Regions from separate parts of the Pseudoalteromonas sp. P1-11 genome, predicted to be linked through region 1. Evidence: predicted binding sites of a transcription regulator. Region 1 holds the regulator's gene; each other region holds the start of a gene.

Region 1 (6,102 bases):
GCCGTTATATCAACAACAACTTTGTGCTCGTAATCAAGTTCGTTTAATGCACTTAATAAATCCGCCTGCTCATAAGCAACGGCATTATGCTGCCATTGTTTTTTCCACTGTCCGAGTGTAATACCCGAGGCATTAAATAGCATATGTTGCGAGCGAATTAAGCCAACTAGCTTAATACTATAATCGCCCGACAAACGCTTAAATTGAGCATCTAGCTGGCTTAAAAATTCATCGCCTACATTACCTAAGCCAGCCACAACCAGGGCAACTTCTTGGCCTTTATTAATTAATTTTTCGTGCAATAAACTAAGTACATCGCTTTCTATTAACTGATCAGTTAACAGCAATGTATAGCCTGTATCTTGATGAATAAAACGAGGGTGAATACTTTGCTGATTTAAAACCTCAGCCGCTAATGTACTTAGTGTGTAAACATCTTGCGTAGGTGCAACCACCGCGCAGCCATTTAAATTAGACTCGCTGATATTTGCTCGCCCAGCAAAATAACTCACTACTTGATGCGTTGCACCCGCGGGCACAACTAAGTATGTATCGCCGTTATGTATAAAGTGATGAAGGCTGTGTTGAATAAGTTGGCTAACATGCGCCACTTCACCCGCGTTAAGGCCTTCAACGAGCAGTAAATCAACATTTTGTAATGTAGTAATAAAACGTTTTTGCTTAGCTTTACCTTGTTTTACAATATCCGTAGGGGCAGTTTGCACATCAAAACTACTACGTACAGCCAGTTTAATATTACTGTTTTTTAAAGGCGAAAGCGTTTTAGCATGTAACACAGGGTTACCCAATCGAGCTAATAAGTTAGCTTGTTCACGGCACACCTTGTTGTACTTAATCGCCTTTTCAACTTTACGTGGGTCAGCACTAAATACCCCTGGCGTATCAGTCCAAATACATACATTTTGTGCGTCGCAATAATTGGCCAATAAGGTGGCGCTGTAATCACTGCCATTGCGCCCAAGCGTAACTGTTTTACCATCAGCACTTGCTGCGATAAACCCTGTTACTACGTTAATTTTATTTGCATCAATAACTTGGCTACATTGCTGCTTGTTTTGCGCATGCAAAAGCTCCCCGCTTGTTACACTAAACAGCGCTCTAGCATCATGAGCACACGCTTGAATGTTTAATTGCGTTAAATAGGCTGCTAATAATCGCGCAGACCACAGCTCACCATGCGCCAGTAAGGCCGCCTCTTGCAACTGCTGCTTGCTGGCTTGCTCCGCTACATCACTTAGCTCTTGCGCTAACACAGCTAAAGCCGTGTGTTTAATATCAGCTTTTAATAACTCTTCAATTAATGCTGTTTGGTGATTACTCAATTGCAGCAAAATATCAGCCACAGCTTGCTTATCTTGTTGTTGATAACTTTGCCACAGCGAAACCAATGTATCGGTGGTTTTACCCGCAGCAGATACAACCACGCAATCGCCAGGCTGTGTGTGGCCAATAATTATTTTTGCCACACTTTGATAGCGCTCGCCCGAGCTTAAGCTTGAGCCGCCAAATTTATGTACACTTTTTACCATACTCAATCACCACAAAGCTGGATGAGCAGCCTGCTGCTTTACATCACCATTGGCATTGCCTGCAGCTTTACCAACACGTCCTACATTTTTATTTTGCCCAGGTTTAACTAAGTTAAATACACGCTCAAAATCAGCAAGTAGGTCTTCTACATCTTCAATACCGACCGAAATACGAATTAGCGTATCGCCCACACCCGCCTCTAAACGTGCTTGAGCGTCCATACCTGCGTGAGTCATGGTCGCAGGATGACAAATTAAACTCTCAACCCCACCTAACGATTCTGCTAAGCTAAATTCTTTAAGGCTTGTTAAAAACGCCGCGGCATCATTCACATCGCCTTTAATATCAAAACTAACCATACCGCCAAACCCAAGCTGTTGAGCTTTAGCAAGCGCATGTTGAGGATGCGATTCAAGGCCTGGGTAGTAAACTTGGCTAACATACTCAGAGCTTTCTAGGTATTTAGCAATTGCCAGGGCATTTTCTTGGTGCTGTTTTAAACGCACATTTAAAGTACGTAAACCACGTAACGTTAAATAGCTATCAAATGGTGCGCCGGTAATACCAATGTTATTGGCCCACCAAGCAAGCTCATCACCAAGCTCTTGTGTAGCAGCAACAACTGCACCGCCTACAACATCAGAATGGCCGTTTATATATTTAGTGGTTGAGTGCACAACAATATCTACGCCAAACTTAATTGGGTTTTGTAATGCCGGTGATAAAAAGGTGTTATCGGCGGCCACTAATGCACCGCACTGTTTTGCTATATCCGTCACGGCTTTAATATCCGTTAGGCGCAGCACAGGGTTACTTGGTGTTTCTATCCAAATTAATTTAGGTTTAATGGTTAAAATTTGCTTTAGGCTTTCTGGTTTAGTTAAATCAAGCACTTTAAGTTTAAGCAAGCCGCGCTTTTCTAACGACGTAAATAAACGGTAGCTGCCGCCATAACAATCGTGAGGAATAACCAATGTATCATCGTTATTTAATAACTGTGTGGCTAAGTGCACTGCTGCCATGCCCGTAGCAGTAATAACTCCGCGTGCGCCACCTTCAAGCTCTGCTAGAGTGTTAGCTAAAATATCGCGATTAGGATTACCACTGCGTCCATAGTCGTATGCGCGCTTAGTATCAAAATCGGCAAACGAATAAGTCGTCGATAAATAAATTGGCGGTACAACGGCGCCATGATGTTTATCGGCATCAACCCCATTTCGTACAGCAATGGTTGCTTTGTTTTTTTCGCTCATATTCGTCACCTGATTAATTTGGATGTTTAGACGTCTAAAAGAGTAAGTTATCCATTATAATAAGTCAAAGCTTTTAAAGCTCTAGATGGCTAAAAATAACAGACGCGTAAAACTTCAAGAAAGCTGTATTTACTATTACAGCCAGCTTATTAAGATAGATTGCTATCTATTATTTGACTATCTTTTTTAAAACGATAGAATTTCACGCATATTTACACGCTTTTTACGCCGTGTGAGAAATTAATAATCTGAGGCAACGATACATCTTATGGCTAAATGGAATGGTGAGTATATTCACCCATACGCAGAACACGGGAAAAAATCAGAGCAAGTTAAAAAGATCACCGTTTCGATCCCGCTAAATGTATTAAAAGTATTAACTGATGAGCGTACACGTCGTCAAATAAACAACCTGCGTCATGCAACAAACAGCGAGTTACTATGCGAAGCGTTTTTGCATGCTTTTACAGGCCAGCCATTACCTAATGATGATGACCTACGTAAAGATAACGCAGAAAAAGTACCTGAAGAAGTTAAAAAAATAATGCAAGAAATGGGTTTAGAAGTGCCTATTTTAGACGAAGAATAAAACGTCTTTTTAAACAAAAAAACCTCAGCATGCTGAGGTTTTTTTGTTTCAGCGCTATATATTACGCCATATAATTTTCCGGTAAGTCAATTTGTGCCACGCCCGATTCAACAGCAGCAATAGCAACCGCCTTGGCTATACGTGGTAATAAACGCGGGTCCATAGGTTTAGGAATAATGTAATCAGCACCAAATTCGAGCTTTTCTACACCCGCTGCTTTTAATACTTGCTCAGGCACTGGCTCTTTAGCAATACTACGAATAGCTTCGACAGCGGCTATTTTCATTTCATCGTTAATTGCGCTTGCACGTACATCAAGTGCACCACGGAAAATAAACGGGAAACATAAAACATTATTAACTTGGTTAGGGAAATCAGAACGCCCCGTTGCCATAATTAAGTCTTTACGTGCACTGTGCGCAAGCTCAGGTGCAATTTCAGGATCTGGATTTGAACATGCAAACACCACTGGCTTATCAGCCATAAGTTTTAGATCTTCAGGTGCAAGTAAGTTAGGACCCGATACACCTACAAACACATCAGCATCAGCAATTACATCTTGTAGAGTACGCTTATCGGTATTGTTAGCAAAAAGCTGTTTGTATTCGTTTAAGTCATCGCGGCGAGTATGAATAACCCCTTTGCGGTCTAGCATATAAATATGTTCGCGCAGTGCACCACACTTAATTAACAGCTCCATACAAGCAACCGCTGCAGCGCCTGCACCTAAACATACAATAATGGCATCTTCTATTGATTTGCCCTGCACTTCTAAGGCGTTAAGCATACCTGCCGCAGTTACAATAGCGGTACCGTGTTGGTCATCATGAAAAACCGGAATACTGCAACGCTCAATAAGTGCTTTTTCAATTTCAAAACACTCTGGCGCTTTAATATCTTCTAAGTTAATGCCACCAAACGTATCGGCAATATTAGCCACTGTATTTATAAAGTCTTCGGTGGTGCGATGCTTAACTTCAATATCAATAGAATCTAGGCCAGCAAAACGTTTAAATAAAAGCGCCTTACCTTCCATAACAGGTTTAGAGGCTAATGGCCCCAAATTACCCAAGCCTAAAATTGCCGTACCATTACTGATCACCGCAACCATATTACCTTTACCGGTATATTTATATGCATTGGCTGGGTCTGCTGCAATTTCGCGCACAGGCTCTGCAACACCAGGGCTGTATGCTAATGCTAAATCTTGCACCGTCTCGGCTGGTTTTGTTAGCTCAATGCTGATTTTGCCTGGAACGGGGTGAGAGTGGTAGTGTAATGCTTGTTCACGAAAATCTGACATAACGCGATGGTATCCTGCAATTTAAGTTAAGTGAGAGGGAGTATGGGGCTAAGATACTCTTATTATTTTTAAATTCCAAGCAATATCAGGTCTATCCTGTTATATGCTATATCCGTTAATTTTAAGTGATTTATCAGCAACTTCGCTAAAAGTTATCAATATTAAACAAATAAAAATTCATTCAAAAAGTGCTTTTTGAGGTTCATTTTGCCCTGCCAATATTTTTGTAAAATAGCAGAATATTAAAATAGTAAAATGCACCAATATGGCGCGTTTATCACCGTTAAAAACAAATATCGCCACGATAAGCACTTTTAGCAGCTTGGTTAAAAATTAACGTATAAAAAATATAGAGAAGAATTGTGAGTTTGTCTGCAAAGGTTTATGCATATTCAGAATAAGAACAGGAAATAGTTATGCATACGTAGTACGGCAACAATCGGTGCTTTTTTAGTAAAAATGATGAATTTTAGGCACAAAAAAAGCACCCGAAGGTGCTTTTTTTACTAAACAGCAATAATTACTTCTTGCTGCTAAGTGCACCGAAGCGCTTGTTGAAGCGATCAACACGGCCGCCAGTGTCTAAAATCTTTTGCTTACCAGTGTAAAACGGGTGACACGCAGAACATACGTCTAGGTGAATGTCTTTACAAAGAGTAGAACGAGTTTCGAATTTGTTTCCGCATGAACATGTTGCAGAAATTGCTTCGTACTTAGGGTGAATACCTTCTTTCATAGGAACCTCTAGTTAAGGCCGCATCGCTCTCCAAACCCGAAGTCTGGCACCATACGTCGTTAAAACAAATTTATAGGCCGCGGATTTTATCCAACTAGCTTGCCCCGCACAAGCTTTAATTACGCTTTTTGCCAAAAAAGTAACCAACCAGCGCTACCGCATCCATTTGTATGTAGGTTTTTAGCCTTATTTTTAGTACATTAAGCTATTACCCTTTATCACATGAGTTGTTATGCGTTTTGTTGAAGTTGCTATTAAAGTTCCGTTACCACGCACCTTTGATTATAAAATAGATGAACAACTCATCTCGCCCTCGGCGCCTATTATGCCAGGGATGCGTGTTTTAGTACCCTTTGGCAATCAAAAGAAAGTAGCGGTTGTTCTTGCTCTTAAAACGCATACCGACGTGCCAGAGAACAAAATTAAAGCGGTTACTGAGGTTATTGACCAAACCCCTATTTTATCATCACAGCATTTAGAACTGCTTAGCTTTACTGCACGCTATTATTGCTACCCGCTCGGCGAAACCATACACATTGCACTGCCCGGTGCGCTTCGCCAAGGTGAAAACCCAGATAAAACCAGTATTAACATGATTAGCCTTACCGAAAAAGGCGCAAAGGTTCCATCGTTAAAAGCGAAAACTCAGTTAAATTTACTAAAGCAACTC
Region 2 (6,102 bases), on a different contig from region 1:
TAATAGTTGAACCATTATCTGAGTATTTAGCTAATTTACCGGCTACTTCAATACCAATGTTTTCTTGCGCTTCTTGGGTTGAGCCACCAATGTGCGGCGTTAAAATAACGTTGTCGAATTCACGCAGTGGCGATACAAATTCTTCTTCGTTAGATTTTGGCTCAACGGGGAATACATCAATAGCTGCGCCGCTTAGCTTTTTCTCGCTAAGTGCTTCGGCAAGTGCATCAATATCCACTACAGTACCGCGTGAAGCGTTAATTAGTATTGAGCCTTGCTTCATTACGGCAAGTTCTGCTGTGCCAATTAGGTTTTTAGTTTGCGGTGTTTCTGGTACGTGTAAACTAATAATATCAGCGCGCTGTAAAAGCTGTGTTAGGTTATGAATTTGTGTTGCATTACCTAAAGAGAGCTTATCTTCAATGTCGTAATACTCTACGTTCATACCTATGTTTTCAGCCATAATACCAAGCTGGGTACCAATGTGGCCGTAACCAATAATCCCGAGCGTTTTACCACGCGCTTCAAACGAGCCGGTTGCTGTTTTTAACCAGCCGCCACGGTGCGCTGCTGCATTACGCTCTGGGATGCCACGTAATAGTAATAGTATTTCGCCAAGTACAAGTTCAGCCACTGAACGAGTGTTTGAAAACGGTGCATTAAATACTGCAATACCGCGCTCGCGAGCTGAGTTTAAGTCAACTTGGTTAGTACCAATACAAAAACAACCAATGGCTACTAGCTTTTCAGCTGAGTCTAAAACTGCTTGGTTAATATGAGTACGAGAACGAAGCCCTACAAAGTGCACATCTTTAATACGCTCTTTAAGTTCGTCCTCAGGTAGCGATGTTTTTACGTAGTCGATGTTGCTGTAACCATTACGTTTAAGCGTTTCTACTGCGCTTTGGTGAACACCTTCAAGCAAGAGAATTTTAATTTTGTCTTTTGCTAACGATACCTTACTCATAACCTCATCCTATTTAATTTGTGGCCCATTTTTAGTGCCGATAATCACTTTATCAGCGCCGCGCATCGCAAATAGGCCGTTGGTAACTACGCCAACAATTGAATTAATTTGTGTTTCAAGTTGTTTGGCATTACTAATACTTAAATTGTGTACATCTAAAATAACGTTACCGTTATCGGTTACTACGCCTTGGCGGTACACAGGGTCGCCACCAAGTTTTAATAATTCACGCGCTACGTAGCTGCGTGCCATTGGTATAACTTCTACCGGAAGCGGAAAATCACCCAATGTATCTACTAATTTTGTGTCATCAACAATACAAACAAATTGTTTTGCAACGGCTGCGACTATTTTTTCGCGGGTAAGTGCTGCGCCGCCGCCTTTGATCATTTCGTTTTGGGCATTAATTTCATCTGCGCCGTCTACGTATACATCAAGAGCATCTACATCGTTTAGCTCAAACACTTCAATACCTAACGCGTGTAAACGCGCTGTTGAAGCCTCAGAGCTAGATACCGCACCCGTTATGGTGTCTTTTACTGTGCCTAGGGCATCAATAAAATGATTTACGGTAGAGCCTGTCCCCACACCAACAATGGTGTTTTCTTTTACAAACTCGAGTGCAGCCCACGCAGCTGCTTTTTTTAATTCGTCTTGCGTCATTGTTATGCTCATATTTCAAATGTGTAGTGGGTGTTTATTACCAGTGATAAATTTTATCGGGAGTAATAATGGTTTTAAGTGGAACATCCCACGATTCAATTGGCAGTGCATCTACTTTTTGGCAGCTATGTGCTAAGCCTATAAGTTGCGGTTTTTGCCAATTGTAAGCGTGTAATTGCGCCAGTGTTTTATCGTAAAATCCACCCCCCATTCCTAATCTGTTACCTTGATTATCAAATGCTACAAGTGGCATCAGTAAGTAATCTAAATCAGTTAATGGGCATATTTGAGAGCAGTTCAGCTTAGGCTCCAAGATACCATAGCGATTTGCCCTCATGGGTGAGTTTTTTTCATAGCGTTGAAACAGCAAAGTAGCCCCATTAAATGGGTGTATAACGGGTAAGTAAAGGGTGTGGCCTTTTTCCCATAACTCATTAATTAACAATGAGGTATCTAATTCTCCATCGTTACTAAAGTAAATGGCTATTTGTTTTTTTGAGGCTGTTTTATCGCTATTTAGCTGTTGAGTAAAATTCAACTTTAACTGTGCCGCGGCTTTTTCTTGCTGTTTTTTTGATAGATTATTGCGTAATTGGCGAATAGATTGGCGTATGTGTGTACGTTTATTGCTCATTGTAATTACGCACCTTTGATTAAATAGACACTAAATCAGGAAAAGCTAAGTAAACAGCAAGCACAATAAGTAGTAAAACGGCGGTGGCAATCAGTGAATATAACAAAATATTGCTACGCGTTTTAACAGGTTCATCGAGCTGCTCGTCAAGCATTAGATCATCTTCTTGCCACTCATCGCTTTCGTCTGTAGGGCTTTTTAGCTCATTGGTTGGAAGCCTTTGTTCTAGCTCTTCTAGCTTTTCTTCTAGGCGGATCAGGCTGCTCGTTATGTAATCAAGGGCATCAAAAATCCGTTCATCACGCTGACTAGCTGCGCTAGGGCTTTGAGTGGGCAGCTCACCTGTGGCTTGTAACTTACTTTTAATGCCTAGGCTTGCCAGTAATTTGGCCTGCTTTAAGGCTTTGTCTTTATTGCTAGGTGCAAAGAGTGCTTTGCCATTAAAAAACTGAGTTACTTTATCTTCAGACGTTTTTAGCTTACTTGCTAAATTTACGCAGGCCGTTTTAGCCTCAGTGCCCTCGGCGAGTCCTACAAACATAACACGAAAATTATTGGCCATTTACTTATCCCTTAAGCTTTTATTATGCAAAGAGTATATACCTAAAACCGTACGAAATTCGAGGGCTAGCTAATACCAATTTAATTCAAAACACGATTAGTTTAGCGTATTAAATAGTGCACTGATTGCGTTAAAATTATTTATATAAAATAACTGTACGCCGTAAATTCCTTTGTTATTGCACTCTTTACTGGGTGCTATGATAAACAACTAAATTAATGCAATTGATATAAAGCGCATAATTAGCCTTTGCTTTAGATATAAAAACGGCCCTTAAAAGGGCCGTTTATTATTTAATGTATTTTGGCTTAAAGGCCAGCAGCTGCGCGAAGTGCGTCTGCTTTATCTGTACGTTCCCAAGGGAATTCGTCACGACCAAAGTGACCGTATGCCGCTGTTGGTTGGTAGATAGGGCGCTCTAAATCAAGCATTTGAATTAAGCCGTAAGGGCGTAGGTCAAAGTGCTCACGAATAAGCTCAATTAAACGACCTTCTTCAAGCTTGCTTGTACCAAAGGTTTCAACGCTGATAGAGGTAGGCTCTGCTACACCAATTGCGTAAGATACTTGTAGCTCACATTTATCAGCAAGGCCTGCAGCCACTACGTTTTTAGCTACGTAACGTGCAGCGTATGCAGCTGAGCGGTCAACTTTTGATGGATCTTTACCTGAGAAAGCACCACCACCGTGACGTGCCATACCACCGTATGTATCTACGATGATTTTACGACCCGTTAAACCACAGTCGCCCATAGGTCCGCCAATTACAAAACGACCCGTTGGGTTAATGAAAAATTTAGTCGCGCTAGTAATAAGCTCGGCAGGAAGTACTGGCTTAATGATGGTTTCCATCACGGCTTCTACTAAGTCATTTTGCGAAATTTCTTCTGCGTGCTGAGTAGAAAGCACAACTGCATCAATACCTACTGGCTTGCCGTTTTCGTATGCAAAAGTTACTTGAGATTTTGCATCTGGGCGTAACCAGTTAAGCTCGCCGCTTTTACGTACTTGCGCTTGGCGCTGTACTAAACGGTGTGAGTAAGTAATTGGCGCAGGCATTAGTACTTCTGTTTCGTTACATGCATAACCAAACATAAGGCCTTGGTCGCCAGCACCTTGTTCTTCTGGGCTAGTACGGTCAACACCTTGGTTAATATCAGGAGACTGCTTACCAATTGTGTTTAAAATTGCACACGAGTCTGCATCGAAACCCATGTCTGAATGCGTGTAGCCAATTTCACGTACTGTTTTACGTGTAATTTCTTCAATATCAACCCATGCGCTAGTGGTAATTTCACCACCAACCATAACCATACCGGTTTTTACGTAAGTTTCGCACGCAACACGGGCATGAGAGTCTTGCTCTAGGATAGCATCAAGTACCGCATCAGAGATTTGATCGGCGATTTTATCCGGATGACCTTCAGAAACAGATTCAGAAGTAAATAAATGTTTTGCCATTGTATTTCTGCTCACAAATATTGCGCTTCACAAACGTCGGTATTAGCGCTAAAAAATTAAGGGGCGTATTTTATCTAAAACAAAACACCTTGCATAGTGTTTTTACGCCTAGACGTCTAAATAAAATGAGTAATAACTTTTTGGTCTTAAAAAATATTCATAATAGCCCATTTTTATGGGGTTTTTAATTGCACACTGCACCCACATTAAGTAAGAATGGTTGCTATAACAGCTCTTAAGTTACTTAAGGGTATTAACGAACACATAAGTACCCGCGCAAATACACATAAAGGTAGGAGAATTCATGCCATCTCGCAAAGAACTTGCAAATGCTATTCGCGTCTTGTCAATGGACGCAGTACAAAAGGCCAAATCTGGCCACCCTGGAGCCCCAATGGGCATGGCCGATATCGCAGAAGTATTATGGCGCGATTATCTAAAGCATAATCCAACTAATCCAGAGTGGGCTGACCGTGACAGATTTATTCTTTCAAACGGCCACGGTTCAATGCTTATCTATTCTCTATTGCACCTAACTGGTTACGACTTACCACTTGATGAAATTAAAAACTTCCGTCAAATGCATTCTAAAACGCCAGGCCACCCTGAGTACGGTTATGCACCAGGAATTGAAACTACTACGGGCCCACTAGGTCAGGGGATCACAAATGCGGTAGGTATGGCGATTGCTGAAAAAGCGCTTGCTGCACAATTTAACCGTGAAGGCCACGACATTGTTGATCACTACACATATGCATTTATGGGTGACGGTTGTTTAATGGAAGGTATTTCTCATGAAGCATGTTCACTTGCTGGCACATTAGGCCTTGGCAAGTTAGTGGCTTTTTGGGATGACAACGGTATTTCAATCGATGGTGAAGTTGAAGGTTGGTTTAGCGACGATACACCAGCACGATTTAAAGCGTACGGCTGGCATGTAATAAGTGACGTTGATGGCCACGACAGCGATGCTGTTAGTGCTGCAATAGCAGAGGCTCAAAGTGTTACCGACAAACCATCACTAATTTGTTGTAAAACAGTGATTGGTTACGGTTCACCTAATAAATCTGGTAGCCACGATTGTCACGGCGCGCCATTAGGTGATGACGAAATTACAGCGTCTCGCGAATTTTTAGGCTGGTCTGGCGGTGCATTTGAAATCCCTGATGATATTTACGCACAGTGGGATAGCAAAGAAAAAGGTCAACAGCTTGAATCTAGCTGGGACGAAAAATTTGCAGCATACGCAAAAGCATACCCAGAGCTTGCAGCTGAATATAAGCGCCGTATTAACAACGAACTTCCAGGCGATTGGGCTGAAAAATCTCAAGCATACATAGAGCAACTACAAGCAAACCCTGCAAATCCTGCATCTCGTAAAGCGTCGCAAAATGCATTAAATGCATTTGGCCCGTTATTACCAGAATTCATGGGTGGCTCAGCCGATTTAGCTGGCTCAAACTTAACAATTTGGGATGGCTCTAAAGGGCTAACTGCAGACGATGCAAGCGGTAACTACGTTTACTACGGTGTACGTGAGTTTGGTATGTCGGCAATTATGAATGGTATTGCCCTTCATAAAGGCTTTATTCCTTACGGTGCAACGTTCTTAATGTTTGTTGAATACGCAAAAAATGCGGTACGTATGGCTGCACTAATGAAGCAACCAAGCATTTTTGTTTACACGCACGATTCAATCGGCCTAGGTGAAGACGGTCCAACTCACCAACCAGTAGAGCAAATTGCTAGCATGCGTTTAACGCCAAACTTATACAACTGGCGCCCGTGTGACCAAGTTGAGTCGGCAATTGCATGG
Region 3 (6,102 bases), on a different contig from region 1:
CATTGTTATTTAGCGCCTTTTTTATTGATTAGCGAATGCAGCTAGGCTGAATACTTTTCTGAGCTGGTTAATTTACGCAGTACCGTAATATGCGTACAATAGCGCTCTTTGTTATTTTAAAGCTAAGCCTATGTCTGCCACATCGTTCTCATCTCTTAAACTCGATTCGTTATTACTAACCGCAATTGAGCAAAATAATTACACCACGCCTACCGCAATTCAGGTTAAAACTATTCCGCACATATTAGCGGGCAGCGATGTAATGGGCAGCGCGCAAACAGGCACAGGTAAAACAGCCGCCTTTGTATTACCACTACTACATAAGCTTTTAAATACACCAAAAAAAGATGAGCCAGGCATAGCCCGAGTGGTTATTTTAACGCCCACGCGTGAGCTTGCTCAGCAAGTGTTTGCAAGCTTTGAAAAATACGCTCAAGGCACAAATATTCAAGGCGCTTTAGCGTATGGCGGTGCAAGTATTGGCCCGCAAATTAAAGCGCTTAAAACGGCGCAAGTGATAGTCGCAACGCCTGGGCGTTTACTTGATCATATCGTTAAAGGCAGTGTGGTGCTTTCAAGTGTTGATTCGTTAGTATTTGATGAAGCCGACCGCATGCTGGATATGGGCTTTATTGATGAAATAAAACGTATTTTGCGCCACATTCCGGGCGATCGCCAAACCTTATTGTTCTCAGCCACATTCGATGACAGCGTGTTTGAGCTGAGTAAAAAACTACTTAAAAACCCCGAGCTGATTGAAGTTGATAAACGCAACTCTGCTGCTGTAGAGGTTGAACAAGTTATTTACGCAGTAGATGAAGAGCGAAAGCGTGAGCTTGTATCACACATGATTGGCATGAAAAATTGGCGCCAAGTACTTATATTTACACGCACAAAACAAATGGCCGATAAACTTGCCAAAGAAATGTGTAAAGACGGCTTAAAAACTGAGTCTATCCATGGCGATAAAACTCAAGGTGCACGCGACCGTGCATTACAAAACTTTAAAGAAGGCACAACGCGGGTTTTAGTTGCTACCGATGTAGCTGCCCGCGGTTTAGATATTCCAGCGCTTAAATACGTAATAAACTTTGAGCTACCTTACATAGCAGAAGATTACGTACACCGAATTGGCCGTACGGGGCGCGCTGGCGAGCAAGGCCTTGCTATGTCACTGGTAAGTATTGACGAGCAGTGGTTACTGGAAGAAATTGAAGTACTACTGGATACCCGCTTAGCACCACAATGGCTAGAAGGTTACGAGCCTGATTTAAACAAGCCCCCTAAAGATAACCGTAAAAACACCAACAAAGCGCGTAAAGATCGCGATAAAAAGCGCATTACCGGGCAAAGAGCACCAAGTAAACGCCGCAGAAAGTAGCCTTAAACATATTTATTTGGCTATACTAAGGCCACTAAATAGCTGAGGTATAGTTATGTTTGAAACAGATCAATGGGCGTTTTCTGGTGTCGATGGCCAAATATCATTACATAAATGGCAAAAAACCATTGATCTTATTACGGGGCTTTTTTCGGCCCCCTCTGGTTATATAGTGCAAGCTACTAGTAAAGGTTATCGTGTAGTTATTAGAGCTAATGAAGGTGGCTCACACTTTGAAACCAACCCTATACTCCCTCCCGAAACTCCCTTATTTTGTAAATATGTAGCCGAAAACAACAACACTTTGTATGTTAGCGATACCCGCAGCGATACGCAGTGGAATACCATGCCCGAGGTTATTGAAGATGGCGTTGAATCCTACCTGGGCTTGCCAATTCACTGGCCTGAAGGTGAAGTATTTGGCACCTTGTGTTTAAAAGATTCAAAAAAAACCAGTTATACCGATGAATATTTTGAGCTAATAGAGCAGCTTCGTGATTTAATTGAAGACGATTTAGCCCTTATTTATAGCTTTGAGCAAATGCGCGAAATAGCCATGCTCGACCCGCTTACCAATATTTATAATCGCCGTGCACTTAGCTTACTTGCCCAACACAAACTTAATTTAGCGCTGCGTTTAGGTTTTGATGTGTGTTGCTTGTTTATTGATGTAAACGACTTTAAAAAACTAAACGACACTTATGGCCATGAAATAGGCGATCAAGCGTTAATCCTCTTAGCAAATACCTTAAAAACACATTTAAGAGAGGCTGATATAGTAGGGCGTTTAGGCGGCGATGAATTTGTAGCTGTGATGCAAATTAGTGATAGAAGTAAGCTTAGCCATATTATTGATAAAATAAAAATTGAGTATAAAAACGCACTATTAGAAAACAACGTGTGCGCGCTGACACTCAGCATAGGCGAAAGTTTTACTAATAAACAAAAGCAACCTTTTGATACGTTATTAAATTTGGCCGATCACCAAATGTATAAAAATAAACAAGCGTACAAATTGGCTAAAAAGCATAATAATAAAAGTAATACACTTAAACATAGCAACAAAAAAGCAAGCCATTAGGCTTGCTATAAACGGGGATAATTAGGCTTTAAGCGATTTGTTTTTCGGCTAGGTTTAATTCCATAATGGCTTTTAATAAACGGTATAAGTTTATTGATGCGTCAATTTCTTCTTTACGGTTTGTTAAGCTTTCAATATTTAAGCCCAGTGGCACATCTAGGTGCGCACAACTTTTGAGTATTAGGTCGAGATTTTCTCGGCAAATACGTACAGATTCACTTAAGGTATTGTCTGCATCAAGCATGCGCCATTTAGTGGCCTCTGGCACTGAGATACCCAACCATTGCATAAACTCTAAGGTTTTATCGCCACCGCACGGCGTAAACGTTAAAATAATCCGTTTTGGTGTAATACCTTGTGCTTTACAGGTACGCGCGTAACTTGTTATTAGCTCTATAGTTGCTTGCGCGTCGTAAACCGCTTGCGATATAAAAAACTGACAACCTTGTGCTGTTTTTTCTATAAGGCGCTCGTGTTCATTTCGCTTATTTGAATGTCGCTCAGCAATGGTAACGCCCCCTAAAAAGAAGTCATCACTTTGCTCTGCAAGCGTTTTATAGGCATCGGGCAAGCTTAGTTTTATATCACCTACCGATGAGGGGCTACCCACTAAAACGACATTTTTTAAATCGTAGTCGTTTTTAGTTTCATCCAACCAGCCTTTAAACTCCTCTACACCACGTTGTGCCACACTTTTGTAAGTAATGACATCTGGAGCAGATAAATTACGTAGTAAGTGGCTGTATTCACGTGGGTCTACAGTTTGTTTAAACGGAAATGGGCGTGCTTTATCTGTACGGCTACTTTCATCTTGAATGTCGTAAATTATCACGCCGTCGTATTCAATTTCGTGTAAGCGAGCAAGTAGTTTTTCTGCAATGATTTTTAGTTGCGCTTTATCAGTACCAATTTTAGGTGGAGTAGTACCAATAAGATAAACACCTTGATTGGTGTCTTCTATTTTTTCTTGTAGTGATAAAGCCATAATCCTCATTCCAGCTTAGTCCAATGTATGTAATTTAATATAGCAGCCATTTAGACGTCTAGATAGATTTATTTAGTGAAAGTTTTTCAATCAACTTGAGCTTTTTTCATACTTAAATGTTTTTAAAATGGGGAATTGACACAGTTGTTTACATTATAAATAGCCGATGGGCTCTTATATTTAGTGGCTTTGGGGCATAATTTAAGCGAGTTAGTATTAAACCTAATAAAAAATTTGCTCAATTTAAAAAGGGACAACAATGAAATTTAAATTACTAGCAACAAGCTTAGCGGTATCGCTGGCACTAACAGGCTGCGCAACACAGCAAAGCGAAAACACCCAACCGGCACAGCAACAGCAAACAACAAAAGCTGACGAACGTGTATTTTCGCAAAAGTACTTAATCGAAGAGCTTGATAACGGCTTACGTGTAATGGTTGTTAAAACTGATTACCCCGATGTCGTTTCGCTGCAAATTCCGGTATCGGTTGGCTCACGTAATGAAGTAAAAGCAGGTAAAACCGGTTTTGCTCACTTTTTTGAGCATATGATGTTTAAAGGCTCTAAAAAATTTCCGCAAGACGAATACACAGCCATATTTAAAAATGCAGGGGTCGATAACCGTGCTTACACCACTAACGATTACACAAACTACCATTTAAACTTTTCAAAGCAGCACCTTGATAAAGTACTTGAAATTGAAGCCGATATTTTTCAAAACTTAACCTACACCGAAGAGCAATTTAGAACCGAAGCGCTAACGGTTAAAGGGGAATATTTAAAAAATAACGCCAGCCCAATTCGTAAGTTATTGAGCGCAGTACGCGAAGAAGCGTTTGATACGCACACTTATAAACATACCACCATGGGCTTTTTTGAAGATATAGAAGCCATGCCAGATCAAATGGCTTACGGTAAAGAATTTTTTGATAAGTTTTATAAGCCTGAATATGTATCGCTAGTGATTGTGGGCGATGTTGACCCTAAAGCCACAATGGCTATGGTTAAAAAACATTGGGGTGGCTGGGAAAAAGGCGATTACGTTGCCGATATTAAAGCTGAGCCAAAGCAGCAAGCACCTAAATATGTACATGAGAAAAACGAAGGTTTGCCTGGTCATTGGTTGCTTGTATCTTACAAAGGTGCTGCATGGGAGCCTGCTAAAAAGGACAGAGCCGCACTTGATTTAATCTCACAGCTTTATTTTTCTAATAACTCCGATTTATACCAAGAGCTAGTTGTTGATAAACAAATAGCGAGTCAAATGTTTACCTACAACCCAGAGACAAAAGATCCTGGCTTACTGCATGTGTTTGTAAAAGTAGAAAACGAAGATGATTTAGCAAAAGCACGCGATGCTATTAACCGCACTTACGCAAAAGCACGAACCGAACTTGTTGATGAGCAAAAACTAAGTGATTTAAAGTCTAACCTTAAATACAGCTTTATTAACGGCTTAGATTCATCACAAGCGATTGCATCAACCCTTGCAAGTTATATGCATTTTGAGCGCGACCCAGAGGTTATTAACCAGCTTTATAAATCGGCCGACAACATCACAGCACAAGACATTAAAACCGTGGCTAATAAGTATTTTGTAGATGACGCGCGTACTACCGTAACTATGTCGGCACTTGATAAAGCGCCAGGCTTTGAGCAAGAGGCTAACTTAAACGCATTAGTAGCTAAGCATGATAAAGCGCCAGAGGCACCAGTATTTAAAGTACTTGATAAAACGAATAGCTCGCCGCTGATTGATGTAAACTTTTTATTCAATACAGGGGCTGCTGCAGACCCGCAAGGTAAAAAAGGGGTTGCTGCGCTCACAGCCGCTATGCTTGCTCAAGGTGGCTCGCAAAGTACAAGTTACAAAGACATACAAAAAGCGCTTTATCCGCTTGCTGGCAGCTTTGGTTATCAAATAGATAAAGAAATGCTGTCATTCCAAGGGCGTATTCATAAAGATAACGCTGCCACATGGTATGCGCTTGTAAGCGATCAGTTACTTAACCCAGGTTTTAGAGACGATGACTTTAAGCGCCTTAAAAAAGAAATGATCGACGGTATTAAATCGGGCTTAAAAGCCTCTAATGATGAAGAGCTAGGTAAAGAAGTGCTTTACAGCACACTTTACAAAGGCCACCCATACGAAAGCTATAATTACGGTGATATTTCGGATTTAGAAGCACTAACGCTTGATGATGTAAAAGCATTTTACAACACAGAGCTTACCCAATCTAAACTAACACTGGGTTTAATTGGCGCTGTGCCAAAAGCGCTTAAAGCAGAAATCATGAGCGACTTAGCAACCTTACCTAAAGGCGAGCAAAGCCGTTTAAGTATTCCTGATGCGCCAGCGCTTAAAGGTCACCATGCCACGATTGTAGAAAAGTCGGCGCAATCTACTGCGGTATCGTTTGGTTTTCCAATTGATACTATTCGTAGTAGTGAAGATTGGACAGCCCTTTGGCTGGTGCGTTCGTACTTTGGTGAGCACCGTAGTTCTAACTCATATCTGTATGAGCGAATTCGTCAAACACGTGGTATGAACTACGGCGATTACGCCTACATTGAGTACTTCCCACGTGGCATGTTTCAAACTAAGCCTGATGCAAACTTAGGACGCTCTGAGCAAATATTCCAAATTTGGTTACG

What was found. Region 1 encodes MetJ, which represses methionine synthesis genes. Its sites were predicted from a motif close to TAGACGTCTAGACGTCTA; they were not measured.
Positions count from the first base shown of each region.
Region 2: metK (methionine adenosyltransferase) is a predicted target of MetJ. The motif match lies at 4,388-4,405, and genes of this name have one in related genera.
Region 3: AN390_RS01955 (methylenetetrahydrofolate reductase) is a predicted target of MetJ. The motif match lies at 3,491-3,508, and genes of this name have one in related genera.

Region 1 covers NZ_LJSP01000005.1:204,911-211,012, forward strand. The annotation lists gene metL (bifunctional aspartate kinase/homoserine dehydrogenase II) at 1-1,550, opposite strand, end outside; gene metB (cystathionine gamma-synthase) at 1,557-2,804, opposite strand; gene metJ (met regulon transcriptional regulator MetJ) at 3,073-3,393, shown strand; gene AN390_RS11420 (malic enzyme-like NAD(P)-binding protein) at 3,455-4,696, opposite strand; gene rpmE (50S ribosomal protein L31) at 5,217-5,432, opposite strand; gene priA (primosomal protein N') at 5,665-6,102, shown strand, end outside.
Region 2 covers NZ_LJSP01000001.1:475,351-481,452, forward strand. The annotation lists gene serA (phosphoglycerate dehydrogenase) at 1-967, opposite strand, end outside; gene rpiA (ribose-5-phosphate isomerase RpiA) at 977-1,630, opposite strand; gene AN390_RS02150 (5-formyltetrahydrofolate cyclo-ligase) at 1,668-2,264, opposite strand; gene AN390_RS02155 (hypothetical protein) at 2,284-2,826, opposite strand; gene metK (methionine adenosyltransferase) at 3,135-4,286, opposite strand; gene tkt (transketolase) at 4,591-6,102, shown strand, end outside.
Region 3 covers NZ_LJSP01000001.1:425,710-431,811, forward strand. The annotation lists gene AN390_RS01945 (DEAD/DEAH box helicase) at 131-1,381, shown strand; gene AN390_RS01950 (sensor domain-containing diguanylate cyclase) at 1,437-2,462, shown strand; gene AN390_RS01955 (methylenetetrahydrofolate reductase) at 2,491-3,447, opposite strand; gene AN390_RS01960 (pitrilysin family protein) at 3,707-6,102, shown strand, end outside.